One region of the Marinicrinis lubricantis genome, then DNA from elsewhere that is predicted to be linked to it. Evidence: predicted binding sites of a transcription regulator. Region 1 holds the regulator's gene; each other region holds the start of a gene.

What was found. The regulator Rex, encoded in region 1, represses fermentation and respiration genes when NADH is low (regulators of the CRP and FNR family bind a similar motif). The targets are predictions, from matches to a motif close to TTGTGAAATATTTCACAA.
Region 2: a site for Rex is predicted at 4,880-4,897, ahead of ACFPXP_RS19135 (DUF1641 domain-containing protein). Genes of this name have one in related genera too.
Region 3: a site for Rex is predicted at 7,353-7,370, ahead of ACFPXP_RS03230 (DoxX family membrane protein). Genes of this name have one in related genera too.

What each region holds. Positions count from the first base shown of each region.
Region 1 is NZ_JBHSQV010000035.1:108,998-118,947, forward strand. It holds gene ACFPXP_RS06440 (hypothetical protein) at 1-299, opposite strand, end outside; gene ACFPXP_RS06445 (cell wall elongation regulator TseB-like domain-containing protein) at 541-1,038, opposite strand; gene ACFPXP_RS06450 (amidohydrolase) at 1,054-2,355, opposite strand; gene ACFPXP_RS06455 (DUF47 domain-containing protein) at 2,725-3,348, shown strand; gene ACFPXP_RS06460 (inorganic phosphate transporter) at 3,293-4,345, shown strand; gene ACFPXP_RS06465 (DUF3052 domain-containing protein) at 4,453-4,851, opposite strand; gene ACFPXP_RS06470 (redox-sensing transcriptional repressor Rex) at 4,897-5,517, opposite strand; gene dinG (ATP-dependent DNA helicase DinG) at 5,521-8,403, opposite strand; gene ACFPXP_RS06480 (tetratricopeptide repeat protein) at 8,487-9,128, opposite strand; gene panD (aspartate 1-decarboxylase) at 9,268-9,651, opposite strand; gene panC (pantoate--beta-alanine ligase) at 9,728-9,950, opposite strand, start outside.
Region 2 is NZ_JBHSQV010000182.1:12,634-22,583, forward strand. It holds gene spoVAD (stage V sporulation protein AD) at 1-625, opposite strand, end outside; gene spoVAC (stage V sporulation protein AC) at 627-1,115, opposite strand; partial or broken gene ACFPXP_RS19120 (DUF421 domain-containing protein) at 1,129-1,987, opposite strand; gene ACFPXP_RS19125 (DUF1657 domain-containing protein) at 2,222-2,428, shown strand; cyclic di-GMP riboswitch class I at 2,941-3,025, opposite strand; gene ACFPXP_RS19130 (NAD(P)/FAD-dependent oxidoreductase) at 3,163-4,350, opposite strand; gene ACFPXP_RS19135 (DUF1641 domain-containing protein) at 4,384-4,803, opposite strand; gene ACFPXP_RS19140 (hypothetical protein) at 5,294-5,467, shown strand; gene ACFPXP_RS19145 (ABC transporter permease) at 5,722-6,660, shown strand; gene ACFPXP_RS19150 (carbohydrate ABC transporter permease) at 6,746-7,612, shown strand; gene ACFPXP_RS19155 (extracellular solute-binding protein) at 7,689-9,380, shown strand; gene ACFPXP_RS19160 (response regulator) at 9,585-9,950, shown strand, end outside.
Region 3 is NZ_JBHSQV010000026.1:10,167-20,116, reverse strand. It holds gene nirB (nitrite reductase large subunit NirB) at 1-1,417, opposite strand, end outside; gene ACFPXP_RS03255 (YhgE/Pip family protein) at 1,677-3,680, opposite strand; gene ACFPXP_RS03250 (TetR/AcrR family transcriptional regulator) at 3,786-4,367, opposite strand; gene ACFPXP_RS03245 (glycosyltransferase family 4 protein) at 4,541-5,746, opposite strand; gene ACFPXP_RS03240 (lysylphosphatidylglycerol synthase transmembrane domain-containing protein) at 5,743-6,660, opposite strand; gene ACFPXP_RS03235 (hypothetical protein) at 6,934-7,143, shown strand; gene ACFPXP_RS03230 (DoxX family membrane protein) at 7,445-8,437, shown strand; gene ACFPXP_RS03225 (HAD family hydrolase) at 8,526-9,182, opposite strand; gene ACFPXP_RS03220 (response regulator transcription factor) at 9,514-9,950, shown strand, end outside.

The sequences.
Region 1 (9,950 bases):
GAGGATTCGTTATGAACCTGAAGCTCAAGCTGTTTGTTCTGAAGCGCCTCTTTTTGCTCGGTCTTCACCTGCTGTACAATCGCATTCAGACTAGCGTCCTGCTGCAATGTTAAATCAAGTACAACCTTCGAGCCGCTGAACGAAACGTCCGCAGACTCAATTCCATCCATCTGATGAATCGTATTTAAAAAAGGAGACTTGACGCCAAATTGCTGATAAGCGAACCAACCTCCAAAACATAATACAGCAGTGATAACTGCGGAGATCATCATAGGAACGGGACGCACTTTCCAATTCATCTTGGACGTCCTCCTTTCAATATATAAGCATGATTTATTTGTCATTTGCGAGTGAACAGTATTGCGATACGAAGGCATCCTTGTTTGTGTCCATGAGTATATCAACTTCATCTATCAACTGATTGCATAAAAGAGTATATCACATCAGCAGACTATTCTCGAATGTAATGGTTGGAAACAAAAAAGACAGCCCGGCGCAATGATATCATGCCAGCTGTCTTTTCCCAATGATACTTTATATTTAACGAATACTCATCGTATACGTCTCTAACAATTCACCATCACTAAATCGATAGAAGTCATAATAATGCCGATCTCCCTGCTCCTCATCCTGCTTATAGAACACTTCCCATACTAGCTCGTCCTCCCATTTGCCTGGAACGATGCGAATGATCTCTTTTTCGGGAGACGATTTCTTCAGCTGCTGCTCCAGTATATTCTCCGTGATCCCATCCTTCGCATAACGAGCGGTGACATCCCCTTCTTCTTCCCCCACCCAGACGATCATCGAATCCTCTTGTTCGTCCTTTCCATAAACAATGACATAGCTTTTTTCACCGTTATAGATCTCGGTATTATCGACCTGGTTCATGTCGCTTGAGCGGATAGCAATTTGCTCGGCTCTTTGCTCGCTCTCCCATGGCTCTTCGAAGATTTGCAGATAGGTTCGGTAACCGAGCACAACCAAGGTGAGCAGGATTACACCCAATGCCAGCCATGCTTTCATCTTATTACTCATACCAACACCCCGTCATCAGGTCGCCATCAAACGATCGTAGCAGGATTGTGCCTCGAACCTAATTTTTTCTTCATCTAATGTAAGCAGCTCACGGTTCTTCATCAATCTTTTACCATCGACCCACACATCGGTCACATCATGGCCGGAAGCCGAATAGATCACATGGGAAGCATAATCCGACTTCGGATACAGATGAGACTGCTCGATATCAAGTGCAATCAAGTCCGCTTTGTACCCTTCTTTAAGCTGTCCAACCTGATCCAGCCAAATCGACTCCGCTCCATATACCGTCCCCATCTTCAATGCTTCCGTAGCAGGAACCGCTGTTGGATCCCCGGACACTCCCTTATGAATCAGGGCTGCCAGGCGCATTTCCTCAAACATGTCCAGATTGTTGTTGCTTGCGGGACCATCCGTACCTAGTGAAACTAAAATTCCTGCCTTCAACAACTCGGGAACTCTAGCGATTCCGCTGGCCAATTTCAAGTTGCTTCCCGGATTGTGGGAAATCCGTACGTCTTTCGAACATAAAATGTCAATCTCCTCGTCCGTGAGATGAACGCCGTGTGCGATGATGCACGGACGATCAAATACACCGAGCTTTGACAGATGCATGACCGGTCGGAGTCCATATTCCTTCACGTTGTCTTCCACTTCTTTGGCTGTCTCGGACATATGGGTATGGACCGGTAGATCCAATTCGGCCGAAGCGGCGACGACCTTCTCGATAAAAGATGGAGGACACGTATATGGAGAATGCGGAGCCATCATCACCGTAATCCGTCCATTTGCCTGCAAATGCCAATCCTTCGCGAACTGAACAGCCTCCTGCAGCTTCGCATTCTGCTCCGCATCATTACAGCCAAGCGCAATCATGCCGCGAGTGAGTCTCGCTCTCATTCCCGCTTCCTCTACCGCTTTTGCCACCTCGTCCATATGATCATACATGTCGACAAAGCTCGTTGTACCGCTTTTAATCATCTCCGTGATCGAAAGCAAACTGCCCCATTTTACGTCCTGTGCCGTGAATTTGGCTTCATTCGGCCACATCTTCTCCTGCAGCCATACCTGCAGCGCTAAATCGTCGCCAATACCGCGAAGCAGAGACATCGCGGCATGATTATGCGTATTCACTAATCCCGGCATAAATAACTTCCCGGTCCCGTCCACAATTTCACTAAAAACAGATTCATCGATAACGTTCTGATTCGTCAGTTCTTTTATCCTGTCATCCTCAATGACCATAGATCCTTTGATCATCGGTCTCTTCTCGTCCATCGTCAGAAACGTACCATTTTTAATTAACCACTTACCCATTCGTTTCACCTGCTTTTTATTAAATCCATTACATTCATTATTAGTCATTCATACCATCTTTACCAATGTACATTTCTTGAGTATGAAAATCAACTGAATGACAAACAATACATTCGCCAAAAGGTAGAAACCATCTTGTTTCACCAAAATACGGTATATCCTTACATGGATCACTAAAAACTGACGATAGAATGTAAATTTTTCATGAATATTTCATTGTGATTTATGTCGTATTATGATAAATTTTTCAGGGTGGCCATTCTTCATAAATTGTCCAATAAGGAGGTCCAACCCTTGGTAATACTGTAATAATTTATGAGATGAATGGCAAGAGTAAGATTCTTAATATAGAAGGGGAGCTTACATACGATGCTTTTTTTCGGCAGGAAAAATGATGATGAATTTTTGAACCTGTTGCTGCAGTCTGCTGAGAATACGCTGAAAGGCGCTCAAATGTTTCGGACTGCTTTGATGGGTGAAAAGGAGCCTAACGCATACGTTGCCTCCATTAAGGAATTAGAAAGTAAGGGCGATGACATCACGCACCAAATTTTCAAACGATTGAATCAAGTATTCTTAACTCCTCTCGATCGAGAAGATATTATGGAACTGGCTGTAAAAGTCGACGATGTCATCGACGGAATTGAAGCCACCATGGCACGCTTCGAATATTTAAATGTCAGTGCTTCCGATGATTATATGAAAGGATTCACCGAAATTCTTGTATCCTCTTGCGAGCACATTCTAGAAGCGTTTAAACTGCTGTCCAAAAAGAAATATATGCAAATTCATGAACATACTGTCGTCATCAACGACTTGGAAAATCAGGCAGATAAATTAATGCGGGATGGCATTCGGGAAATTTTCAGCGATCCGAAAGATCCATATACAGACTTTAAACTAAAGGAAATCTATGAACGTCTGGAAGAAACCACCGATGCCTGCGAGGACGTTGCAGATATCCTTGAAAGCGTGGTTCTCCGTTATGGTTGAAGGTTTGTCCCTGATCGTTATCATTATTATCGTTCTAGCCTTGTTGTTCGACTTTACGAACGGCTGGAATGATTCGGCTAATGCCATTGCAACGGTTGTCGGTACCCGAGTGCTGAAGCCATATCAGGCTGTATTGCTCGCCGCCGTGCTGAACTTAGTCGGAGCATTCGCTTTCACCGCGGTGGCTAAAATGATTAGTAAAGGTATCGTCAATCCAGACTCGATCACACTGCTGGTTGTTGTCTCACTGCTTATCGCATCGATTATATGGAATATTATTATGACCATGGTCGGCATGCCGATCAGCGCCTCGCATTCATTAATCGGAGCCATGGTGGGGGCATCCGTTTCTTACGGAGGATTCGATGTGCTCGTTTCAGGAGGATTGATTAAGGTATTAATCGGCCTTCTCGTTTCCCCTGTACTAGGCGCACTTTTTGCATTTGTCATCATGAAAATATTGCAGCTGATTGCTGGGAATTTATCGCCGTCCAAAGTAAAAAGATCTTTCAATATCCTTCAGCTTCTCTCCGTTTCCTTCATGGCGTTCAGTCACGGGGCATCCGATGCTCAGAAAGCGATGGGGATTATCATGCTCGCCTTAGTTGCAGGTAATGTAGGCGGGTTAACGATGGAAAGCGACATTCCATTCTGGGTCATCACCTCTTGCGGTCTGGCGATCGCACTAGGTACTGCAATCGGTGGCAAGAAGGTAATTGCGACGATGGGAACCAAATTAACCAAGCTCGAATCGATCCACGGATTCGCCGCCGAAACGGCTGCAGCCATTATTTTGACAGGTGTAGCGAAGATTGGTCTTCCCGTCAGCTCGACACATACGATTACCGGTTCCATTATCGGTGTCGGATTGTCCAACCGTGTGAATTCTGTTCGATGGAATGTCGCCGGAAAAATTGTATATGCTTGGGTGTTAACATTACCGGGAACAGCCATTATGGCTTTTCTCATTTACCAACTTCTTCAATTCTTAGAATAAAACGAAAGGCTGTCATACATCGATACGCAGGGTAAGGCGCTGCGATGTATGACAGCCTTTTTTATATTCTTTAATGAGTATAACCATCGTTCGATCCCGTTTTGTTCCTACTTGGATTTTATCAAATCCTTATGTCTGAAGCGAAGTGCCGACCAGTCCTCATCAATCGCGATCTGACGGACTCCGGTATAATTCAGACAGTTCAGCGCATCCCACCCACGATCCCGATGAATATCCGCTTCATACTTCTTCGATGTCTTCTTCGGATAAGCGAACCACAGCACTCCATCTGAATGCAGACGCTCTACCGCCATTCCGGCATATTGCTCAACCTCGTGCTGAGACTTCACAAAAATAAGAATGAAGTTGTAATGATCTTCTTTAGGTTCGGTATGAATCTCGTAAGGAGCCAATTCCTTCATCGTCCCTGCAAATTGTTGCGGGCTGCCCACGATGAGCATCGGCCCTTCTTCCTTGTACTGCAGCTTTTTCAATAAGGGATGCATGACATTTGTCCTCCAGTCCGTCTTGTTGTAGAATCGCCAAGAAACTCAATCCAAATAATACGCCAAGCTGTGGAGCTCAGCGGTAAAATCGGCTTGATGAATGCGGATATGGGAAGGAACCTTAATAATCGTTGGCGCAAAGTTAAGAATCGCTTCAATCCCCGCCTGTACAAATTGATCCGCTACATGTTGAGCGACAGCCGAAGGAACCGTGATAATGCCGACACGAATTTTCTGTTCATTGACGGTCTCGCTCAGCTTGTCCATTGGCAGTACCGTCAATTGGTTAATCTGTGTCCCTATTTTATTCGGAGATGCATCGAAAACAGCGGTAATCTTCATCGTATTTTTCAAATACGTATTGTAATTGCACAGTGCATGCCCTAAGTTCCCCGCTCCAACCAACGCCACAGGAATGACTTGATCCAGCTTTAAGATATGACGTATTTTCTCGATTAAATAACCGACGTCATAACCAATGCCTTTCTTGCCGAACTCACCGAAGTAGGCGAGATCTTTACGAATTTGTGCGGGATTTAAATTTAAACGCTGCCCCAGCTCTTGCGAAGAAACGGTCTGTACCTCACTCATTCTCAGTTCGTTTAAATACCGAAGATAGATCGGAAGCCGCCTGACAACAGCCTCAGAAATTTTCATCTCTTTCATGAACTACCGCCCTTCTTTCATAACATCCGGTTGAACCTCTTTCTCCTCGTCAAACCATTCCTTCACTCGATGAATCATCTGCTGCTTCGACATATGCTCGATTTTAGGTCCCGGCAATGAATATAAAAAGTGTTTTCCATAATAGGTGTCAATCACTCGTGTATCATAAATAATGACAACGCCGCGATCTGATGATGTGCGGATCAATCTGCCGAAGCCTTGCTTAAAGCGTATGACGGCCTGCGGAACCGAGTAATGCATAAATGGATTTTTATTCTGCTGTTTTAGGAAGTCCGATTTCGCTTCCGCTACGGGATGATTCGGCGGCTGGAACGGCAGCCGTACGATACATAAGCAGCTTAGATCGTCCCCTGGAATGTCTACGCCTTCCCAGAAGCTGCTTGTCCCAAGAAGTACACAATTCGGGCTGTCTGTAAACCATTTGGTCAGCTTGCTGCGGTTATTGCTGTCTACCCCTTGACCAAGCACTTGTATGCCTGTTCCTTGCAGCTTTTCCTTCAAGCCGCCATGAACCATTTTCAGCATACGGTACGAAGTGAATAACACGAGCATGCGTCCGTCTGTTACTTGAGCGACTTCAGAGAGTGATTGTATTAATTCGAGAGCGAACTCCTTCTCTCCTGCAATCCCCTTCAATTTTGGAAAATCACGAGGAATGCATACCAATACATTTTTTCTATAATTAAAAGGAGAGGGCAGCTGAACGGTCTGCAGCTTATTCTTCTCTGCAAAGCCGCTTAAGCCTACCTGTTCCTTCACATACTCGAAGTTTTGATTGACACTAAGAGTCGCCGAAGTCATTACAATGCTGTCCTTCGCATCAAAAAACATTTCCTTCAGCATCATGCTGACATCGACAGGGACCGTGTACAATTGAATCGACTTATGCCGATACTGCACATTTGCCTCGAGCCAATATACATCATTCGTATTTTTCATCTTAACGAAAAATCGAAGGTCGTCCCTGCACCGTACAATATCCTTATATGATCCGTTCAAATCCGTAATTAAGCTTTGAAGCTCAAAATCCCCTGCTTCTTCCTTCAGTTCCTCCATCAAACGCTGGAGCGACTTGATCAATTCACCGCTGTCCGCATGGATATTATCTTCGATGGTCCGAAGGAGTTCCCACTCCTTCGGAGGCTCCGACGGTTTAAAACGAACTACGATTTGCCCCGTTTCCTGTGCGGCAGCTGTTTCCTGAGGAGATACCCAATGCTGATATAACATGTGATGGAACTCTTCCCAATGCTCCTTGATTTTCTCAATTCGCTGTATCGATTGTTCGATCAAATCGACCCATGTCTCCGACTTCTCGTGACCGTTATTCTCTAACAAGCTTTTTAAGGTGATCAGCTTTCCCTGGTAAGCATCCTTATACAGCCAGTTCAAGGCATGCGATAACGAAAAATAATTGATTTGGATACCCAGATGCTTACCTGCCGTCTCGTCAAACTGATGCGCCTCATCAATAATTAACGACTGATAGGCTGGTAAAATTCGATGATCCGCTTTCTGATCGGTGAAAAGCAGCGAATGATTCGTAATCACAACATCGGCCTTTTGTGCATCATTGCGGGCTCGATGGTAGAAGCATTTGCGGAACCAAGGACAAGAACGGTTCAAACATGAATCTGTGTCGCTTGCCACGCTTTGCCAGAAATCGGCGCCTCTTTGCCCCAGGTGAATTTCTTCTTCATCCCCAATCTTCGTCTCTCCAAGCCAGACGATCATTTGAGCCGCTAACAGCACCTGCTCCCTATTTGCATCATAATCCTTTAGATTTATTTTCTGCTCAAACTTTCTTAAGCATAGATAATGGGATCTGCCTTTTAATACAGCGGCGTGGAAAGGGTGTGGAGAAATTTCGTGCAGCAGCGGAAGATCTCTTTGCTTAATTTGCTCCTGCAAATTGATGGTATGCGTACTGATAGCCACTTTCTCTTGATTTTTCAGGCTGTAATAGATGGATGGGATTAAGTAACCTAATGATTTGCCGGTACCTGTTCCTGCTTCAACGATGAGATGCTTTTCTTCGGCGAAAGCTTCCATCACCTGCCGGATCATTTCCGTCTGCGCTTCCCGCTCTTCATATTTCGCAAATTTTTGCTTCAGATTGTCTCTCATTTGTTCGTAGAACGCTTCGAACGTTTCCTCGATGGGCTCTGCCGTGCTCTCAGGCATTTCATCTGCCCAATCCTCGACATTTAAAGCGAACTGCCGGTAACTTAATGTCGATTCTTCCAAGTCACCCTGAGTTTCCTTTAGAAACAGCAGCTGATCGATCCACCACTTCAAGTCAGAGAGCTGAGCGGCGGGCTCGTCAAAAAGATAAGAAAGTCTCTGAACGGTCAAATAGGGCAGCTGATTCAGCTTCTGTATACATTGTATGAAGATCAGCGCAGTCGCTTCTGCGTCACTGTCCGCTTTATGCGGTTCAAGATGAGGCACCCCCAGCGCAGAAGAAACCATCGACAATTGAAGGCTTGGAAGATCAGGATATAAGAAGCGAAGCAGATCCATCGTATCCAGCACAAGGCCAGAGAATGGAGAATAACCGCATTGATCAAGGGCTCTTTGCAAAAATCCCAGATCAAATGCGGCATGATGTGCGACGAAAATCGATTGTTCAAGATACGGCAGCATATCTGCTATCGCATCCTCGATCGATGGCGCATCCTTCACCATGTCATCCGTAATCCCGGTTAATTGGGTAACGGATTCCGGTATAGATGCCTTCGGTTTCACGAATGTATTGTATTTATCTATAATTTGATCCTGTTCTACAACGACAAGACCGATTTGTATAATTTCGTCCTGCTGCAGAGGACCTGTTGTTTCAAAATCCATAACTGCATATTTCATGTTTCGGGTCCATTCCTTTCAGCTTACACCACAACATTTCTATATAAGGATACCAAAGAATGGACGGCTGTGGAAATACAAAATTATTGGATAAGTCCTGAATTATACAAAACCTTTTGCGGCAAATTCAAATCAATATCGGTGATCGGTTCTTTTAAGGATGGGTCCAGCTGTTCCGCCATCGAAAAAAACTGCTGCGCCTGTTCTGCATTGGCTTTTTGTGCATGAATACAGCCCATGGCATTGAACGAAATGGCTTTAATTGAAGGTTCTTCAGCAACCGATGTAATTAATTGAAAATGGCGATAGGCGTCGTTTAGCTGTCCTTCATGCAGACAGCTTAGTCCCAGAAACAGTCTGGCCGGCAAAAAATCCGGCTGCATCGATAGAACCTGCTCCATCTCCCCTATGGCATGACGGTACATCATCAGTTCAAAATAACCTTGTCCTCGCTCATAATGAGTTCTTGAGGCCTCCTGCAGCGGAAACATCATGTCATTAGTTACAGGGACATACAACGTGGAGGGTGATGCCATTTTAAGCGGGTTGAGCTTCGATATTTTTTCCTCAAAATCAAGCCATTCTTCGATACAAACATCGCTCATCGAACGAAGAACCGCTAATTTCTCGTCCAGTTCCTGCCTTTTCTCCTGACTTGCGGAGGCATACTGGCTGGCAATCTCCTCTAATACCTCATTCATCGCTGCGAATAACTGCTTAAACATGACTGTGCCCCCTTAGAACGAGACTGAGCTCAGTACTGCCCTTTTAGCAGCCCGTGTAATCAGTCTTTGCTCTGGGACTGTTTTTCATTCATCCATCTTACACCGCCGCCTAAGGGAACATTGACATGTGTTTCAACACTTAAACTGTCGTGGAATGAGGTTCCTCCTGAACAAGTCTCTCCACCTGATTGCGCTCATTGACAAAAGCAACCTTAGGCTGATGATTCCGCGCTTCTTCCTTTGTCATCCATTCATATGAGATGATAATGACCGTGTCGCCCGGCTGCACAAGTCGTGCAGCAGCACCGTTTAGGCAGATGACGCCTGAACCGCGAGGACCTGGAATGACATAAGTCTCCAATCGCGCTCCATTGTAGTTGTTCACGATTTGCACTTTCTCATTCGGCAAAATGTCAGTGGCTTCCATTAAGTCCTGATCAATCGTAATGCTGCCAATATAGTTCAAATTCGCTTCAGTCACGGTTGCTCGGTGAATTTTCGATTTCATCATCGTCAAATACATGGGTAGTCCCCCTTTTATGTTCATGTCTCACATGATGATGTCCTGTATGTTGGTCGTATGTTTTCAATCACAAGCATTACGGCTGCAGCGTGAAAATATGGTTATCGATCAAACGGGTGGCGCCAAATTTCACAGCTAAGGCGGCAATATATTTCCCTGTCATTTGAGCGAGCATCTGACCTTCTTCAGGCGGTTCCAGCTCTGGATATTTCAATATCTCGACATAATCAATATGTGCCAGGGGCGCTTTCGATATTTGCTCGGTAAGCCGGTTTCGAATCTGCTCTAAGGTCAGAGTG
Region 2 (9,950 bases), on a different contig from region 1:
CCGCAGCAGGTGCCATCGCCGCACCCATATTGAAAGGATCGGAAATGCCCATATCGATGACACGGCCAATCGTCGCCGAAGTGATAACGGGCCCAATGCCTTTCTCCGCTACAACGGCAGCTCCTGAGCCGGTAACGGTGTATTGAGCGGTAGGAGGCTTCTGAGAGCCGTACTCCGTTGGATAACGAAACTGTTTTTCGACTGTTGCATTGTGACTGCAAGTACCGGCTAATGCATATTTAGCTGAGCCAGAATTGACGAGCATCGCCGCAATGGCCAAGCTTTCCATCGAAGTCGAGCAGGCACCGAATACACCGAGGTAGGGGATCGCTAATGTGCGTGCGGCAAAGCTGCTGCTAATGATTTGGTTCATTAAGTCCCCGCCCACATAAAATTGGACTTGGTCTTTTGTAAGCTTGGCATTCTCAATGGCCAGGCTCGAGGCCTCCTCCATTAAGGTTCGTTCTGCCTTTTCCCAGCTGTCCTGCCCGAGTCTGGAATCTCCATGGATAATATCAAAATCGTCGCCGAGCGGTCCGTCTCCTTCGAAAGGGCCGACAACGGTTGCGGAAGAAACAATCACCGGTTTATTTTCAAAGGTCCAGCTTTGGTGACCTTTCAACATGTTAGGATCCGCCTCCAACTGCATTAGGATTAAATATCAAATGAAGGATCCCGATGATAAAAGCAGCGACAATGCCAAATACGAATACTGGACCGGCCAGCTTGAACATTTTGCCTCCAACGCCCAGGACCAGCCCTTCGCTTCGATGTTCAATGGCAGCGGATGCCATTGAATTGGCAAACCCGGTGACGGGAACGGCCGTGCCTGCGCCAGCCCACTGAGCAATTTTGTCATATACTCCCAAGCTCGTTAAAATGACGGAGATTAATATAAGAATGGCTACCGTTGGACTGGCAGCCTCCGTTTTGTCGAATCCTCCCCACCGAACGAACATATCTTGAATCGCTTGACCAAGTAAACAGATGGCTCCCCCAACGATGTAAGCGACAATGCAGTTTTTTACAACCCGCCGCTTTGGTTCCCGCTGACTGGCGAGCTGCTGATATTCCTGCTGAACAGCTGTCAGCTTTTTTTTCTTGCTGTTGGACATGAAAGGTCAACTCCTATCGCGTCAATATCGGCTTGAGGTCGCTAATGATATGAACCAACTGTTCAGAACACGTCTCATACATTTGTTTGGCTTCGGGATGTTGGGTAGACAGACCATACATCTCAATGTCCGCCTCACATTTTTTTAGGGTGGCCAGCAAGGTTGCTTTAAGCTGAGGAGAAGGAACCTTGATCTGATCATCAAATAAATCGACATACAGCTGTCCATATGAATCGACCTGCGAGATACACGTTTTCCAAGGTCATTCCTAGTTTGTCTAATTCGGTGTGAAGCCATTCTCTGCTTAATCCGATCGTAGCAAGTGGCTCATCTAATATTTTTCCGTCCATGATCACCGTCTGTGGTTCCTGTTCTGGACCTGTTTTGATACCTAACTTGGAAGGGGATATCGGTTGGTAATCTTTTTTCAATAGTACATTGATTTCACCGCTCGGTTCGATTAAGGCAAATTCTACATCTGCGGTTTTGAATATATTTTTTCTTCTTAACTGCTGCAGCAGTTCATCAGAAGTCAGCCGTTCTTTTTTCATATTGTCTTCGAGAATTTTGCCATCCTTGATCAAGATCGTTGATTTACCCTCGACAAAATCACGAAACGGCTTGCTCTTAAGCTGCACGAATTCGATCATTAGCGAGAAAAGCACCCAAACGCCTAAAGAGACAAGACCTAGATACCAATTCGCTTCTAAATCTAAAGAGATATAGGCGGCTAAGCTGCCGATGGTAATGCCTGTTATATATTCGAAAAAGGACAACTGGGATATTTGGCGTTTACCCAGCAGCTTTGTCAAAAAGAACAGTACGATAATCGATAATAAGGTTCGTAATGCAATTTCTAACCAGTCCGGCATGATTTCTACACCTCCTTCTGAGAACCTTAGTCAATAGATCACCAAAATTTTTTGCAAATGGTCAGAATTTTATGATGTAAAAATAAAGGGATTTCCGAATTGAAAGGGTGGAAAGGAAGGATTAGGCGTTGGGGGATACAGGTATGATCTGCAACGGATAAGACATATTATATTTGTCGTGTTTTACGACTTAATGGAGTCCCAAATAAAGTGAAATAAAGGAGGCAAATACCAGTGACCGTCGCAACTCAAGTGAAAACAACATTGGCTTCGCTCAAAAGTGCACAAGCAAGCATGGAGCAGTTTGCATTAAGCACACAAAATCAAGAAGCTAAAACGATGTTTGAGAGTGCTGCTCAGTCGACACAGCAAATCGTTCAGCAAATCGAAGGCCGCATCCAGCAGCTGGAGAACGAAGAGCCGCAGTATAAAGGTTTCTAAATATAGAGGATTGCCCCACCGGATAGGTGGGGTTTTGTCGATTTAAGTTTGTGGAAGGCAGTACGCGTTGTTATGGCCTGAATTACAAAATAATACTGTACTACACCGTGCATGCTTAGATCTTCTCTTTCTGTTTCAAATGCTTAACTACTGTTATTGAATACCATAAAGCTGAAATTAAGCTGAAAATAGAAGTGAAAAAAAGATTCGGTATCGCAAACCGAATCTTCTTCGAATACTATGTGTTCGTCTTATATTCTCCACACGCTAAACAGGTTGTAACGTTTAATGGAGTCGGCCGCATTTCTCCGGTGAATTTAGCACAGTAAATGGGATTGGTGGTTTCTGGATTAGAAATGATCAACTTACAATACTTGCAGTTCCCTATAAGTTCCTTGGTCAGCCTGAGAATCAACGGCTTTAGTTCCCCGTCTTCCATATAAAAGATGTTTCACTCCCCATGTTTAGTAAAACCCCTCAAACCAAGGACACCGAACATAGTGCTGTCACCTGAGGGCAACCCGGCCGTCATAGCAATAAGGCTTTAGACCCGTGGTTTTGCGTCCCAATCTTTCGAGAGGTTTGCCTTTTTCCATTCATTTATATAGTCCATTATACATATCTTTTGAAACGCGATGTAAAGTTTTTTTCAAAAAAAAATCCCTGTTTTGGGAAGTGCTTAAGGCACCTGCAAAACAGGGAGCAGACAATGTCCTTATGAGGACAATAAATGATTAATAGGTTACTGCGAATAGACCGTGGATGTGAGACAAGTAGCGAATGTTGCTGGCTTCTTTCATTAAGGAAGCCGGCATACCTTTCAGCTTCGTTTGGCTCGAACCGATCGTAGCGATTGCATCCTTACGTCCGAGGCTCGCTAATGTACCGGAGAAGACCGGATTGAATTCTTGAAGATTTGCGCCTTTGATGGCAGCGAACAGATTGTATCCGACACATTCGCCCATTTGCCATGCTAATTGAGCCGTTGGCGGGTAAGGACGTCCGTTATTATCCGGTCCGAATACAACTGCGCTGTCGCCAGCAAGGAAAATGTTCTCATGAGATGTAGAGCGAAGGTGCTCATTCACTGTGGCGCGTCCACGGTTCACTTCGATACCGCAGTTCGCAACCACCTGATTGCCTTGAACGCCTCCAGACCATACAAGGGTAGAGGTAGGGATCGAGCTGCCGTCTTTCAAGAAGACTTCGGTTTCCTTCATTTCGGTGATTGGCACGCCAGTAAGGAATTGAACACCGCGTTTTTCCAAGCTGGTTTGTGCACGTTCGATGAGGTCAGCCGGGAAACCAGCCAGAATAGAAGGACCTGCTTCAACGCAATAGAGAGAAACCTCTTCTTTATAGTCGATACCTCTAGCGCGGCACATATCTGGCAGCATGTCTGCCAATTCGCCGACTAATTCTACACCGGTCAAGCCGCCTCCGCCAACGACGAACGTTGCGTCAGCTTTATTTTTCGTTTTGGCATAAGCATTCAGCTTCGCTTCAATGTGTTCTTGAATGCGGATCGCATCGTCAACCGATTTCAGGATGAAGCTGTGTTCCTGCAAGCCTGGGATACCAAAATATGCGGTTTCGCTTCCGAGGGCGATCACGAGCAAATCATAGCTATGTGTTTTGCCGCTGGCAAGACGAACTTTATTTTCGTCCGGATGGATGCTTTCCACCGAATCAATCTGCAGATCGATTTGCTTGCCTTCCAGCAATTTGTTCAATGGAAGAGCTACATTTTTTTCAGATACATTGCCGACAGCCAGACGATGCAATTCCGTAATAATTTGATGAGTCGGGTAGCGGTTTACAACGGTAATGTATGCTTCTTCGGCAGACATATATTTGCGGGCCGTGATTGCGCTAAGCAGTCCGCCGTAACCTCCGCCTAAAATTAAGATATGTTTAGACATGTTCATCCTCCGTTCCGTATTATCAGGTGTACCTTATCTGCGTGCTTCTCTTTCGTTCAATACATCAAGCATGGATTTAATAAAGTGCAGCATTTTTTGCGCTTGAGGATCCTTCAGCAATTTCATGACGCCAAAAACACCAATAACTTCGGATTGGTGATGGGAACGATCGCCTGCTTCGATAGCGGCAGAAGCAATATATTTTGCTTTTTCCTGAATGGGCTTCACCATTTCCTCGAAACCGCCCTTCAGGTCGTTCACGAAGACTTCGTCTGTAGCGATGGTCTTCAATGTTTCATACGTTCCGGACAATTCAGTTAACATCTTCGTAATTTGCGGCAGCTGCTCTAACAGAACCGTTAAAGACTGCTGCACCTCAGGTTTTGCCAGCTGCTCCAGCAGGTCGGACAGTCCTGCCGCCGAAGCGGCTTGCTGTGTAGAAAGCTCAGACATGTGCAATTACCCCTTTTAGCGATTTTTTGTTCAGGAAAGGCTCGTATTTTGAACGGGTATTTCCCAAAAAACTAATTTGTGAAATATTACACAAACCAGCTTGACATGTAATGTGAATTTTGTCACTTTTATTAGTTTATTACGGTCTCCATGCTTTGTAAACCATTTTATGAAAAGAAATGTCGAGAAATGCGTATAAGTTTGTAAATAGGCGATTTGGATGATGTTCATCCCATATTGATTAAGCAATTATAGTGTGCCCTGTATGAGTGACTTCATTCTGAGGAGAACCAAAAGAGGAGGATATTCAAAGTATAAATTCCGCTTCCTTTAAATGGATGGTTTGGACAGACAATGCATTCTCCCAAACGGCTGACCAAGTAGATTCGGCTGTTCCAGTGAAAAGAAGAGAATTCAAGATTGAAAGGGAGGGTATACTAGGGACTCGTTATAGAAATACTAGAGATAAAAGAAAGCGTGGTGATCACAGATGGAAATCCGTATGGGTGCTGAGGAAGTGCTGTCCAAAATTCAGCAGCTGCAGCAATCCGGCGAACCGCTCAGCAAAAAGAAGGTTAAGCAAAGCGATCCTGAATTGATGCAGAATGCTCTATACTATTTCCCAAGCTGGGAGCATGCTTTACAAAATGCGGAGCAGCTGTAGTAAACAGACGTTTATTACATAGACAAAATAATCTATTGATAAAGGGCGAATACGAGGTTCGTCCTTTTTTGTTTGTTCTATTCCTTATCCGATTCAGATTGAATTGAAAAGTATCATTTTTAGTTGAATCGTCAAATAGTAATGCGCTTCTATCCTTTTTACAATAAAGCTATAAACACGAAAGGGGGTACTTCATGGAACCCATCGCAGACCGAGAGTCCGTGCAGTCCATAGGCAAGGATTTGGAGCCCGACATGAAATCTACTGGGCCGCGAAAGCGAAAGCCTTCGCTTCTATTGCGATTTGCGAGGCAATGGGATATTCAGCTGATGGTATGGCCTGCACTTGTACTTATTTTTATTTTTGCTTACTTACCCATGTACGGCGTACTTATGGCGTTTCAAGATTACAACATATTCGGCGGCATGTCCGAGAGTCCGTGGGTGGGCTTTAAGCATTTTAGAATGTTCTTTAATGCCCCCGAATTCGGGGAAGTGATGCGAAACACGATTGTTCTCAGTCTGCTGAAATTTGTTATCGGGTTTCCTGCGCCGATCCTCCTTGCGTTGATGCTGAACGAAGTCCGCCATATGCTGTTCAAGCGGGTCGTTCAGACAGTAAGCTACCTGCCTCACTTTTTATCTTGGGTCATTGTTGCCGGTTTTGTCATGTCGCTGCTTTCAACAGATAATGGAAGCGTTAACATCATGCTGGAGAGAATCCACTTGATCGATGAACCGATTCATTTCTTGGCGCTTCCGGAATATTTCTGGGGCATTATTGTCGCTACCGGTGTCTGGAAGGAAATTGGCTTTGCCTCCATTGTGTATTTAGCGGCGATTGCGGGCATTGATCCTCATTTATATGAAGCCGCTTCAATGGACGGCGCTAGCAAATTCAAGCAAATGTTCCTCATCACACTGCCTTCGATTATGCCGGTCGTCATTATTTTCATGATTCTTGCGATAGGCAATTTGCTGAGTGCAGGCTTCGAAGACATCCTGCTGCTGGGCACCAATCCTGTACTCCGAGATGTAGCGGATGTCATCGACACGTATGTGTACCGTATTGGAATACAGAATTCTCGTTATTCCTATGCTGCAGCCGTCGGATTGTTCAAGGCGGTGATCAGCGTCGGACTGCTCACGCTCGCCAACTATTTGGCGCGCAGATCGGGCAACAGCCTATGGTAATGTACAGTACGAGTCGACGAAGTATGAGCGACTGCATGAAGGGAGGTATGCCGCGTTGATCAAATTGACTTACGGCGATCGGATTATGGTCATCGTGATCCATCTGCTTCTTGTCATTCTCGCATTTGTGACGTTTTACCCGTTCTGGAATGGCGCGGTCATTTCCTTCAACAACGGGATGGATACGCTGAAGGGCGGCATTACGTTTTGGCCCAGACAATTTACATTTGAAAATTATAAGGTCGTTTTTAATGATGAACGGCTGCTGAACGGATTTTATATTTCCGTCCTGCGAACGGTTATTGGAACCTTCCTGTCGATTTTAGCGACCGCCATCTTCGCTTACGGAATGACCAAGCAAGAGCTGATCGGGCGGAAGTTCTATATGGTCTTCTGCATCATTACGATGTATTTCAGCGGCGGTCTGATTCCCACGTTTCTGCTGATTCGCGGCATGGGACTGATGAATTCATTCTGGGTGTTCATTATCCCCGGTCTAATCAGTGTATGGAACATGATTATCTTTCGAACGTTCTTCAAGGGTCTTCCGGCCGGATTGGAAGAGGCGGCCAAAATCGACGGCTGCGGCAATTGGGGAACATTCGCGCGAATCGTTCTTCCGCTTTCCGGTCCAGTCATTGCGACGCTGTCCTTGTTCACTGCGGTATACCATTGGAACGAGTGGTTCCTGCCCAGTATCTATATTACGGAGGAAAAGCTGCTTCCAATCCAGACGATGCTGCAGCAAATTTTGAATTCCAATATTATGACAGAGCAAATGGCGCAGCTCGATTCTGCTTCACAGGGGCGGATGGCCAGCATGCAGACCGTGACGACTAAATCTCTGTCCATGGCTACGATGATGGTGGCGACCATTCCTATTATGCTCGTCTACCCATTCGTACAGAAATATTTCGTCAAGGGTGTGCTGGTCGGTTCATTAAAAGAGTAAGTCGGCATGTTTGCAGGAGTTTAAAGCCTATTGCTTTAAACATATAACCATTGGATGAAAAGGGGTTGTACGAATGATGGCCATAAGGAGAATCATGCTGTATGCGATGGCGATCTTGCTGATCGCGGCGGCAGTACTGGCTGGCTGCTCGAACAATGAGTCAGGCGGCAATGGGGAAGGCGGTCAAAATACAAACAACGAACAAGGCAATATCAGCGAGCAGAATAATAGCGGGGAAGACAGCGGAGAAAATGGAATTTTTCAGTTGGGAAGCGAGCCGGTTGAGTTTAGTTTCTATGGTAATTATGACTGGTACACGATGCCGGAATGGGGCGGGGACAAAGCCACCGCATGGATTAAAGAAAATATGAAGGTCAACATCGAAGCGATTAACTCTGGAGGGAACGCTGCACAAAAGCTGAATACGATGATTGCTTCGAATGAACTGCCGGATGTCATTTGGATGGAGCGCGGCGCAGATGTGGAAAAGCTGCGTGCAGCCGGCATGCTGGTGCCTTATGACGATTATTTGGAAAAATATCCGAACCTGAAGGAATGGCTTGGCGAAGAAGGGCTGAACATGCTGCGGTCTCCCGATGGCAAAGTCTATCAGTTCCCGAACTGGTACACGAATCAGCCGAACGGGAATGCAGGCTATGTCGTGAACAAAAAGATTTACGAAGAACTGGGATCCCCGAAGCTTGAGACCACAGAAGACTTCTATAATTACTTAACGATGGTGAAAGAAAACTACCCGGACGTTGTTCCGTTCGATCCGTACTTAGCGAAAGAAGGGCAAGGGCTGGATGTGCTTTATTCGGCATTTGCTGAAAATCATCCGAACATCTATGTCGGCATTCGGGGGGTTCCGAATGGAGATCAGTTAACTTCAATTTTCACGGACCCGGTATTCCGTGAATCTACACAGTTTGCCAGCCGCTTGTTTCGTGAAAAGCTGATGAGTCAGGATGCGTTCACCCAGACGCTCGACCAGATTAAGGAGAAGGTGAACACGGGCCGTGTGGCAGTTATCGCTTCGGCGAGTCCCACGGAGGTCGGAATGGAAGGGCATATCCAGCTGACGGCTCAAGATCCGGATGCAGGGTATTTCATGATTTGGCCGATCCATAAGGAAGGGCTGGACAAAAATAAAATATTTACCGGCACGTATAATAAATTAGGCTGGAACGTAAGTGTCATTACGAAAGCTGCGGAAGATCCAGAGAAAATTTTCGCTTTCCTCGATTGGTATACAGGTCCTGAAGGGCAGCGTGTGATTTTCTGGGGACCGGAGGGCGAATATTGGGACAGCGTCGATGAAGACGGAGCGCCGATCTTTACAGAGAAGTATATAAGTGATAATGAAGGACTGTCGAAGCTGCAAGGAATCACGACAAATTTCCAATGGAACGGGAATACGGTATATATCGATACGTCGAAAGCAAAATATGAAATGACGCTTCCGGAGGATCAGCGCAACTGGGCAACCCGCTGGCAGTCTGAAATTACGTGGAAGACTCAAGCCGATGCCACAGAATTCATTAATTTAGATCCGATGCCGGATAGTGAAGAAGGGATTATACAGCAGACTGTAGAAGATATTTTCTTAGAAGCAAGGGCGAAGGCGCTTTACGCGAAGAGTGATGAAGAAGTATTGGAAATCCTCGATCAAGCGGAGAAAGATGCCCAAGCAGCGGGATATGACAGTCTGCTGCAGTTTAAAACGGCAAAATGGCAGGAGAACTTGAAGAAGTTAAACGGACAATAAACGCATAGGCCGCTTCGCGGATCAAAAGGGGTATGCTGCTAGCGGTATACCCCTTATTCAATGGATTCGGTTTGTCTCAAAATTCTTTTTCGAGCTAGTTGATGCTTACGGGCAACGTTGAATGATTTTCGTGGGACAAAATAGGATTTGAAGCTTTGCTTCACCTGGCTGGGTGATTTCATCAAGCAAATGGAGTGGATGACCATGTATAGAGTCCTTTTGGCCGATGATGAGCAGCTTGATTTGGAAGGGATGCAGACCTTTATTCCTTGGTCTGAACTGGGGATGCAGGTGGTAGACGCGGTGAACAATGGGTTTGCGGCATGCCGTGTGATCGAGCAGCAGCGGGTTGATATTCTCGTTACCGATGTCCGCATGCCGAACATGTCTGGAATTGAGCTGGCCAAGAACGCTTTGGAGAAGCAGAAGCATCTGCGTGTCATCTTTGTCAGCGGACATCAGGATTTTAACTATGTGAAGCAAGCGCTGTCCCTAAACGCATGCAGCTACGTTCTGAAGCCGATGGATGACGAGGAACTGATTCAATCGCTTAAAAAAGTGCGAAATGAG
Region 3 (9,950 bases), on a different contig from region 1:
ACACATAAGCCAAAATTTGTTCAACCATCGGCTTACAGCCTCCGCAGCTGCGCGTTGCGCCCGTGCACTTCTTAATTTCTTCCACCGTGGTAAAACTGTTCGCTTGAATAACTTCTACAATCGTCCCCTTCGTCACTCCATTGCAGCCGCATACGATCTCGCTGTCATCCATCGCCTCAACCGATAGGCCTGCCTTTTTGTCGCCGGAGCAGCAGGTTCCTCCGTCGAAGATGCTGTCGTACATATCCTGTGTCATTTCCGATGCGTTCTTTACCCATTTGTCCAGCACCATTGCATCGGTGACATCACCGAACAGTACGGCCCCGACAACCTTTCGATCCTTGAGCAGCACCTTCTTGTACGTACCCTTCCAGTCATCCTGAACGGTCAGCACTTGATGCTCTTCCGATTCGATAAATTGACCGGCGGAGAACACATCGACACCCGATATCTTCAGCTTCGTGGAAACGGTCGAGCCCTTGTAAGGCTCTGGATTCAATCCAGCGAGATGCTTTGCCAGCACTCCGCCTTGTTCAAACAATGGGGCAACAAGCCCATAACATATTTCTCTATGCTCACAGCATTCACCGACTGCGTAAATATTCGGTTCGCTCGTTCGCATAACATCATCTACAACGATCCCCCGGTTCACCATCAAGCCGCTTTTTCGCGCGATGTCAATATTCGGTGCAATACCGACAGCCATGACGACCAGTTCAGCTTCCAGCACATGTCCATCCGCAAATTTCAAGCCGGTCACCCGTGTATCTCCGACAAGCTCCTTCGTCTGCGTCTCCAGCATAAAAGCAATGCCTTGTCGTTCAAGCTCCTCCTTCAGCATGCGTGCGGCACGGCCATCCAGCTGTCTCTCCATCAATTTGTCCATCAGATGAACGACCGTGACTTCCATCCCGAGTTGGACAAGTCCTTTGGCTGCCTCCAGCCCAAGCAATCCACCGCCAATGACAGCGGCCTTACGAACTGTCCTTGCAGCCTCGCGCATTTTTTCACAATCTTGGATATCACGAAAACCGACGACACCATCAAGCTCTGCGCCGGGAATGGGCAGAATGAAAGGCTTGGAGCCTGTTGCCAATATCAAGTGATCATAATGGAAGGCTTCCCCCTGCTCGGTTAAAACGACTTTGCGATTCGTATCAATACGTTCTACCACCGTGCCGATGTACAGTTCAATTCCATTCTCTTCGTACCATTCAAGCGGATTTAATATGATATCTTCGACCTTCTTGCTTCCTTCCAGTACATAGGACAACTGAATGCGATTGTAATTCGGGTACGGCTCACTGCCGAATACGGTCACGTCGAATCGGTCTGTCAGCTTTAATATTTGTTCCAATGTTCCGATGCCTGCCATCCCGTTCCCTACGACAACCAGCTTTTCTTTCGGTGCAGTCATGATTCAACACTCCTCTATTAAGGCCTTATGCTCGGCAAAAGCAAAGGACTGAATTTCGTGTTCTTGCTCTTTGATGCTTCTAATTATAACGAGAGATGGACATCATTTTTGTGAAATAAATCACAATGTAAACGGAACCATCACGAAAGTTTTGAACAATTTATGACATGCAGGTACTTGAAGACGGACGCACCTCTCATTCATATGTCTATTTCCTCATTAAAAAAGGCGGCCTATTGGCCGCCCTTCCCTTTCATCTTTACACGGTCTGTTCGGTGACCGTACCGGATTTCTTTTTCACCACCGTCAAATAAACGAACGTCAATGCCGCAAGCACGACAGCGAATACCAACAGAACCATGACGTTATCCCAGAACTGTCCCGTATTGCCGCTGGAGATCGCTGCTTTGAAGCCAAATACCGAATACGTCATTGGCAACAGCTTATTAAAATGCTGCAGGAAGTTCGGAATGAGCTCCAACGGGAATGTGCCCGCGCTTGTCGTTAACTGCAAAATCAAAATAATGATGGCCAAAAAACGTCCGGCATCCGCAAAGATCGTAACTAAAAATTGAATCAATGCCATGAAGGTAAGGCTCGTCAGCATGCTAAGTCCGATAAACTGCCATACACTCTGCACTTCGAGCTTCAGAATACCAAGCACGATGACATCTACAAGGAGCGCTTGAATGATGCCAATCGGAGCTAAGACGGACCATTTACCCAAAAACCAACTCCAACCGCTCTTCGGTTCGGATACGGGCTTTTTCACATTAAATACGATGGTGAAAAGCAAAGCGCCGACGAACAATCCGAGGGATATGAAGTATGGCGCGAAACCTGTTCCATAGTTCGGTACCTGCGTAAACTTCTGTTCCTGGATTTCTACCGGATTCGCCACCATCTTATACAGAGGATCACTGCCATGAATAGCGGACGTTTGCTCTACCGCATCCGCAAGCTTCGTATACAGCTCATCCGCACCCTGAACCAGCTGATCACTGCCATCCCGCAGACTGCCGCTGCCTTGGGCTAACTGATCGACACCCGTCGTGTACGTATCGACTCCTGCCGCATATTCCTTCACGCCTTGAAGCAGCTTATTCTCGCCTGTGGCCAACTGCTGAACACCAGAGACAACCCCTGTACTTCCCTCATATGCTTCGCTCAGCTTGCTGCCGAACTGCTTCATTCCGTCCACCAAGGTGCCGGTGCTGCTGTTTGCTTGTTCCAGCCCATTCTTCAAATCCGACTGTCCTTGCGCCGTTCGGTCAATTCCGGCTGCGATCTGCTGACTATATTTCAAGAACGATTGAAGCGATGCATCGTCAGCCAGTTCAGGATGCGCATCCATCCACTGGGCAAGGCCTTCAGCGAGCTGACCTGCTCCCGTCTGAAGCTGACTCATCTGACTCTCAGCGGACGTAAGGCTGTCTTGCATTTGCTGGAGCCCCTGCTGGAGCTGCTCACCGCCCGTAATGATTTGCTGATGCTTGCCGTTAAGCTGCTCTAAGCCGCTGGACAGCTGCTCGGTTCCCGTTTGAAGCTGGGTCGTTCCGGTCTGAAGCTGTGTTACACCAGACTGAAGTTCTCCCGAACCCGCTCTTAAAGAAGCCGAGGCGGCAGACAGTTCGCTCAAATACGTATCGATCTGTTCTGCTCCCGCAGACAGCTCTTCCGTTCCGTTGTAAATTCGCTGGGCACCGTCTGCCGCTTGCGATAAGCCCTGCGCCAAAGCCGTAACATTCTGGAAGATCGCTTCCGCATAGGCCTCGGACAGTTGCTCCGACAGCTTTGTCCGCAGCTCCTTCACAGCTGTTCCTCCGATTTGGGCCGACAAGAAGTTGTACGACTCGTTCGGAATAAATTGCAGCTGTGCTTTCACAGGCTGCTCATCCATCACAGATGCCGCACGGCTGGAAAAATCAGCCGGGATACGAATTTCCATGTAATATTCGTTTTCTTCCATTCCTTCCTGGGCTTCCTGATGATCCGTAAATACCCACTGAAACTCTTCATTTTGCTTCAATTGTTCCACCAGATCGGAACCAATATGAATCTCTTCGCCGTTCAGCTCGGCACCCAGATCCTCATTGACTATCGCTACCGGAATGACATCCATCTTAGCGTATGGGTCCCAGAACGCCCACAAAAACAAAGAACTATACAGTAAAGGTACGAATAAAACGGCTATGACCGGAATGAGAACTTTTTTGTTTTTTATGATGGATGCCCATTCCAGCTTTCCACTCCAATTTCTCATACTGTCTTCCTCCTCTTGCCTCTATGTTTAATCTGATGAAGCCAAGTTATACTATCGAACCGAGTGACCAAATCGGATATTTAGTCATTTTCATGCAAAAAAAAATTATGTTTTGATTTCTAGCCCTTCCGCCAAATATAGTTTAAAGATTCCGGAAATCTGCTCTTTCGAAAGCGGTTCGTTCGTCTTAGACCAGTCTGAGACAAGGGCAACGTACAATTTCAAAATAACGAAGGCTGTCACCTGAGGATCGCATTCTTTAATCTCCCTGCGTTCAATCGCACGCTCGATCTCTTTTTGAATATAAGCCCGGATCGCCTTCTCAACCTTCAGCATACCTTCTTTGGCCATCGGTGTCCCCATATCCTGTACTTCATAGGATAATCGTATCGTCAGCTCATGCTTCTCTCTAAAATCGAGCATACCATAAAGCACCCGATGCAAATTTTCCAGAAAAGGCAGGTTTCGGTCAATCGTGTGATCGGCAAGCTCCTTCATTTCCATAATCACTTGATGAATGATTTCATCAAATAGTTGCTCCTTCGTCGTAAAGAATGTGTAGATGGTTCCTTTACCGACCTTCGCAATTTTGGCTACCTGTTCCATCGTCGTCGCCTTGTAGCCGAACATGGCGAACGACTTCAGCGCTGCATCCAATATCCACTGCTTTCGGTCCGTTCCTTTCACAAACTCACCTCCTGATGCGAACAATAATGACCAAAAATCAAATTTAGTCAGTTGGTTTCCATGACAGACATTCTACTCCACATCACAAATCTTTTCAAGTGTTATTTTGTGAGGAAAGTCACGATATGAACCGCATGCAAAAAAAAGTGAACCTCTCGGCTCACTTTCTTACATTATACACGCAAATGCTTCGATTCCTTCACTTTCGCTGATCTTCCGGTCGGTCTGACTTTATCGCAAATCATCGAAATACAGCTGTCCATGATGGAGGCTAAATAACTGTACTTAAATTCGCTCTTCGCTCTTTTGTAAGCCCGATCAACGAGTCTTTCCCGAAGCTCGTCATCCTTGTACAATTTGATGACAGATGAACTGATATCCTCCACCGAATTCGGATCGATGAGCAGACCCGTTTCATTATGCAGAACCGCTTCTGCAATGCCTCCCGAGTTACCTGCAACCACTGGTTTGCCGCAGCAGGAGGCCTCAAGAAACACAATTCCGAACCCTTCAACGTCGCCCTTCACCTTCAGGTGGCGGCTGGCCATAATGAATAAATCGCACGTATTATAAAATTTATGAATTTCTTCCCCATCCGAAGCTCGTCCAGCAAAAATAACCGCGTTCTGCACACCACAGCTCTGTGCGAGCTGCTGCAATCGTTCCTTCTCCGGTCCGTCCCCGACAATCAAATAGACCGCTTCAGGAATTTGTTTTAGAATCTCAGGCATCGCCTGAATGACCATGTCGTGACCTTTACGGCGAACGAGACGGCTCAGCGTCATCATCACAAATTTATCCTTCAACCCAAATCGCTCGACAAGCACAGGGTCCTTTTCACGAATTTCAAAATGCTCCTCCACGCCCGGATTGACAATATGAATTTTCGAACGCGGCACTCCGTATTCCTCAACCAGGTTTCGAGTATATTCACTGTTCGTCAGCACTCCGTCTGCTCGCTTTAAAATCATTTTGGTCAAGGTCCGCAGAACCGGAATTTTCTTAAACTCCAGCATGTCCTTTCCATGTGTAGAGACCATATATTTATGTCCGCCAAACACACTGAGAAGCCAGCCGACGAATCCAATCAGCACATATCCATAAATCGTAATATCAATGCTGCGCTCCTCAATCGTCTTCTTCGCCATGCGGAACATGCGTCCCCATCCGCTTGGCTGTATGCTCTCATTTTGAAAGAAACGTCCTCGAATAATATCGTAAGGCTGCTTCGCATCGAACGCTTCGTCATCCGGATAATGCGGAGCCAGCACTGTAATTTGATGTTTGGATTCCAAGCATAAATTGTGATAATAGCTTTGCATGCCGCCGATTCCCGGAGGAAAATTGCCTGTCACCAGCAGCACATTCTTTTTTCTCATATTTGTTTCCAACCCTTCTTCAATAATGCAAAGCCGTTCATGAGAATGAAAAATAACAATTCGCTAATAATATTCCAAATCCTTGTGATAATGGAGATCTGCGTTGCCAAATCCAGCGGAACCTGGAACTGCAGCAAGTAGATAAGAAAGCCTTCCCGGACACCAATTCCGCCCGGCAGTGGACTCATCAAACCGACAAGCCAGGCCAGAGCAAAGGTTCCCGCCGCGTAGAACAGTGATACATCCTGTAGACCAAAGCTCTTCAGCAGCATCCAATACGCAAGCCCCATAATAAAATGGCTGACTAAGAAGTATCCTAAAAAGGTAAAAAATGATTTCCTTGGCAGTGAGAGCTGCAAATTCTTGAATTTTTTAAACCTTCTTAACTGCTTTTCCGTCCACCCTGTAAGTGGTGTGTAAAAAATATAAAACAAAACGAAGGCGGCGGCTGACAAAATAAGTCCCGTTAATGTCAGCATATTTAATAAGTATAGCAAATAAACGGCATATACGGCAGCTGCCAACACAAGCAGCACATTTTCATAAAACAGCGTCAGCATTTGATGGGGGATGGCAACACCGGCCTGACTAGTCATATAGACCCTGCCGACATAATTCCATACGCCTCCAGGGATGTATTTGGCGAACTGCGAATTGATGTAAATGAGTAAGCCCCGTGTTTGGGCGATCAGCCGACCAGGATGATTTAGGATTTGAACCCAATTCCATGCCTGCATCACTAAGAAGATCGTGAACACAATTAAGGATAAATAAAACCAACGATTCGCATTCAGTAAAAAGCGCCATATATCTGACAGCTTCATATTCATATGGGTGAACAAAAAATAAAAGGCTACAACGAGCAGAAGGGAATTGACCGCAAACAGCCAAAATTTTTTACCCTTCAATTTCATCACTAGCCCTCCCATCCAAGCAAAGGTCGCCTGTTTGCTTATTACTCTATTTTTCATAACAAATGCTAGCCGCATACGCGGAAACTGCGAAAACTTCAGCTAAAAAAAGAAATGTATTCATCTCATGGAAATTTCACTTTCTCCACTATATTACAATCCATTTGTTTTGCAAAGGGTATATTGTTGATTTGTGACGAACAAACCTATACCAAAATAAAACTCGTATGGTATGATGAAATCATCAACAGATTTCAAAACAGGAGCGGGTTACATATGAATGAATGGCTTATTTACGGGTCGATCCTACTTCTTTGTGTGCTGTCGGCAGTAGCAACGATCGTCATCGGAAACATTCAACAAAACAAGGAAAACCCAGATTACATGAAACGGACAAAAGGGAATATTTTGCGGCTTAGCCTTGTATATGTTGCTGCCGGAGTGTTGTCTATTGTCGCATTAGTGATTTTTCTTGTGGTAACTTAAAGACGAAAACTTTCCGTTTAGACTTCGATTGTAATCATCACCTTGATGTATGGCTTCATTATACCCCATTTCATCTATACTCAGACAGCATGCCGCCGGGCAAACCAGAATGTCAAGGTGATCCCCATCGTATCCAGCCTCAGGAAATCTCTATGAAGGATATTGATCCGTTCTCGATTTTGACATAAATTCAAAAAAATAAATGAATAATGTGATTTTTTTCACAACAAAACGTTAAAAGTATGTTACAATCTGAATATAACTTGTTACAAAATTCACAAAGTTCCCTGAGGTGATACACATGCTGAAGAAAACAACCGCAATATTAGCCATCTTTTTTCTGACCACCACACCTGCCTTCGCCCATGTCAAATGGTTTAATGAGGCAGAACCGATAAAAGAAAACCTGGATCACATCTTGTCCCCGACCTTTCTCGGATTAAGTCTATTGGTCGCCTTCATTCTTGGTTTGCTGCCCCAATTGGATGCGGTCCTGACTAAGTGGACACCGCTGCAAAGAATCGAAAGAAAGCTGGATTCGTACCGTAAATATACGTTTACATTATTAAAATGGGGAACGGCCGCCTCGTTCGCGCTCGGCTTACTGAATCACAGCGTGCTCGCACCGGACATTGAAGCGAATACGCTGCAGACTTGGCTGGGTATTGCAGTTATCGTGCTGCTGCTGATCCCGTACCATCTGGCCAATAAAGCCGCTGCTATCGGTATTCTCGTCATCTTCGCGTTAGCCATCGATCATATGGGTGCTTTCTACATGCTGGACTACGGATTTTATGTTGCGATCAGCGTAGCCCTGCTGATGGAGAAAACGAGGCTGCACCCTTACGGCATGCCCTTCATCTATTTAGGCACCGGTCTTTCGCTGTGCTGGGTTGCGATTGAGAAATGGGTTTATCCTGGCATGAGCTTGAACATTATTGAAAACTGGAACGTGCCGACGTTTGGGTTCGAGCCTTCCTTGTTCATTATTATGGCCGCGTTCATTGAGTTCGTCGTAGGCTATTTGCTCGTGGTCGGTATTCTGAACCGGCTCTTGGCCGCGGTACTGACACTGATCTTTATCTCAACGACATTACTGTTCGGGTATACTGAAATCGTCGGACATTTTCTGCCGCACATTATTTTGATCCTTTTCATTATAGAAGGCGTCAGCTTCTATCTTCCTCCGATTAAAATGCATAAAACGAAGCTGGATCAAGTCGTATTCGTTACACTGAACTTCTTGTTCGTGCTGGCAACCATGCTGCTTATTTACTACCGCTTCGCGGCCTAATGTATTCGCAAACGAAAAGGGCTTTTAAGGAATGGCGTACTCATCACCGCGCCCCTTAAAAGCCCTTTTCATCGATTTCTATGAAAACTCATCCAACCAGCTGCGCCAGCACTTCGCGAAGCGGCATGTCCTTCATGCTGCTAAGCCTGAGCGAATAATGCTCAAATGGTAGATGGCATGTCACGCTGTTCGGCACAACGACCGTATGCAGCCCAGCGCTTACCGCAGCATTCAATCCGTTCAGCGAATCCTCAAAGGCCAGCGCTTGATCCGGTTCCACTTCAAGCTGCTCCACCGCCGTAACATAAAGCTCCGGATCCGGCTTGACGTTGGCAACGTCATCCCTCGTCCTGAGCACTTCGAAATAATCGCGGATCCCCGTTTGTTCAAGCAGCGTCTCGACCCAAGCGCGGGTAGAGCTGGTTGCCAGCGCGATGCGCAAGCCGAAATCCTGTGCATCCTGCAAATATTCGGCAACGCCTTCTCTTAATACCGGCTGCTGCAGCTTCATTTTCATATATTCTGAAGCTTTTTTTCGTATCGGATCCCAATCGAGCTTCGTACCTAATTCATTCTCCACGCTTTCGAAGAAAGCATGATCATCAGTGCCGATACAAACGGCAAACCTCTCCACCGTCACATTGCACCTGAACTTCTCGCTTAAGATGTGCTGATACGCTTCAAACCAAAGAGTCTCCGTATCTACTATCAGTCCGTCAAAATCAAATACGACCGCTTTTATCAATTCCAACATCCTCTCTCGTATTCTGTCTTGATAAGAAGTTTTTCTGTATTTCTTCGACGAACCGATCCATCTGTTCCTCTTAACTCCATCCTGATGCTTATGCTTGCTGCAGATGGGCCTAGATATACACTTCTTGGATGAAGAAGTTTTTCCTTCTTTCATGGCTTATTTTCATAGACCGCTGTATACTTTGCGAAATAAGAACAAAGACTTTTCACCTTCTTATCTCGTTAACAAGATAAGCTCGTTAAAATGAAGAGAAGCCTATTATGTTTTTATATTCGTAAAGCTTTATAATATGTTGTAAAAGAATTGAAAAGGATGTATCCATTTGAAGCATATATTAGTCGTGGATGACGATGCCGAAATCGCGCAGCTGATTACGATTTACTTGCGAAATGAAGGGTTCAAAGTGTCCGGCGCAATGAATGGCCGAGAAGCGCTCAAGTACATGGAGGAAATGAACAACGATCCCATACATATGATGATTCTCGATATCATGATGCCCGAAATGGACGGCCTGGAGGTATGCCGCCATGTACGGGAAAAGTATACGATTCCCATCCTGATGCTCAGCGCCAAGACGCAGGATATGGATAAAATCTTGGGCCTTATGACCGGCGCGGATGACTACATGATCAAGCCGTTCAATCCGCTTGAGCTGCTGGCTCGTGTCAAATCGCTGCTTAGGCGCTCGTTTCAGTTCAATCCAGAACCTTCGGCGGTGACAACAGATGACGAGATGATCAAGCTCAGCGACCTGACGAT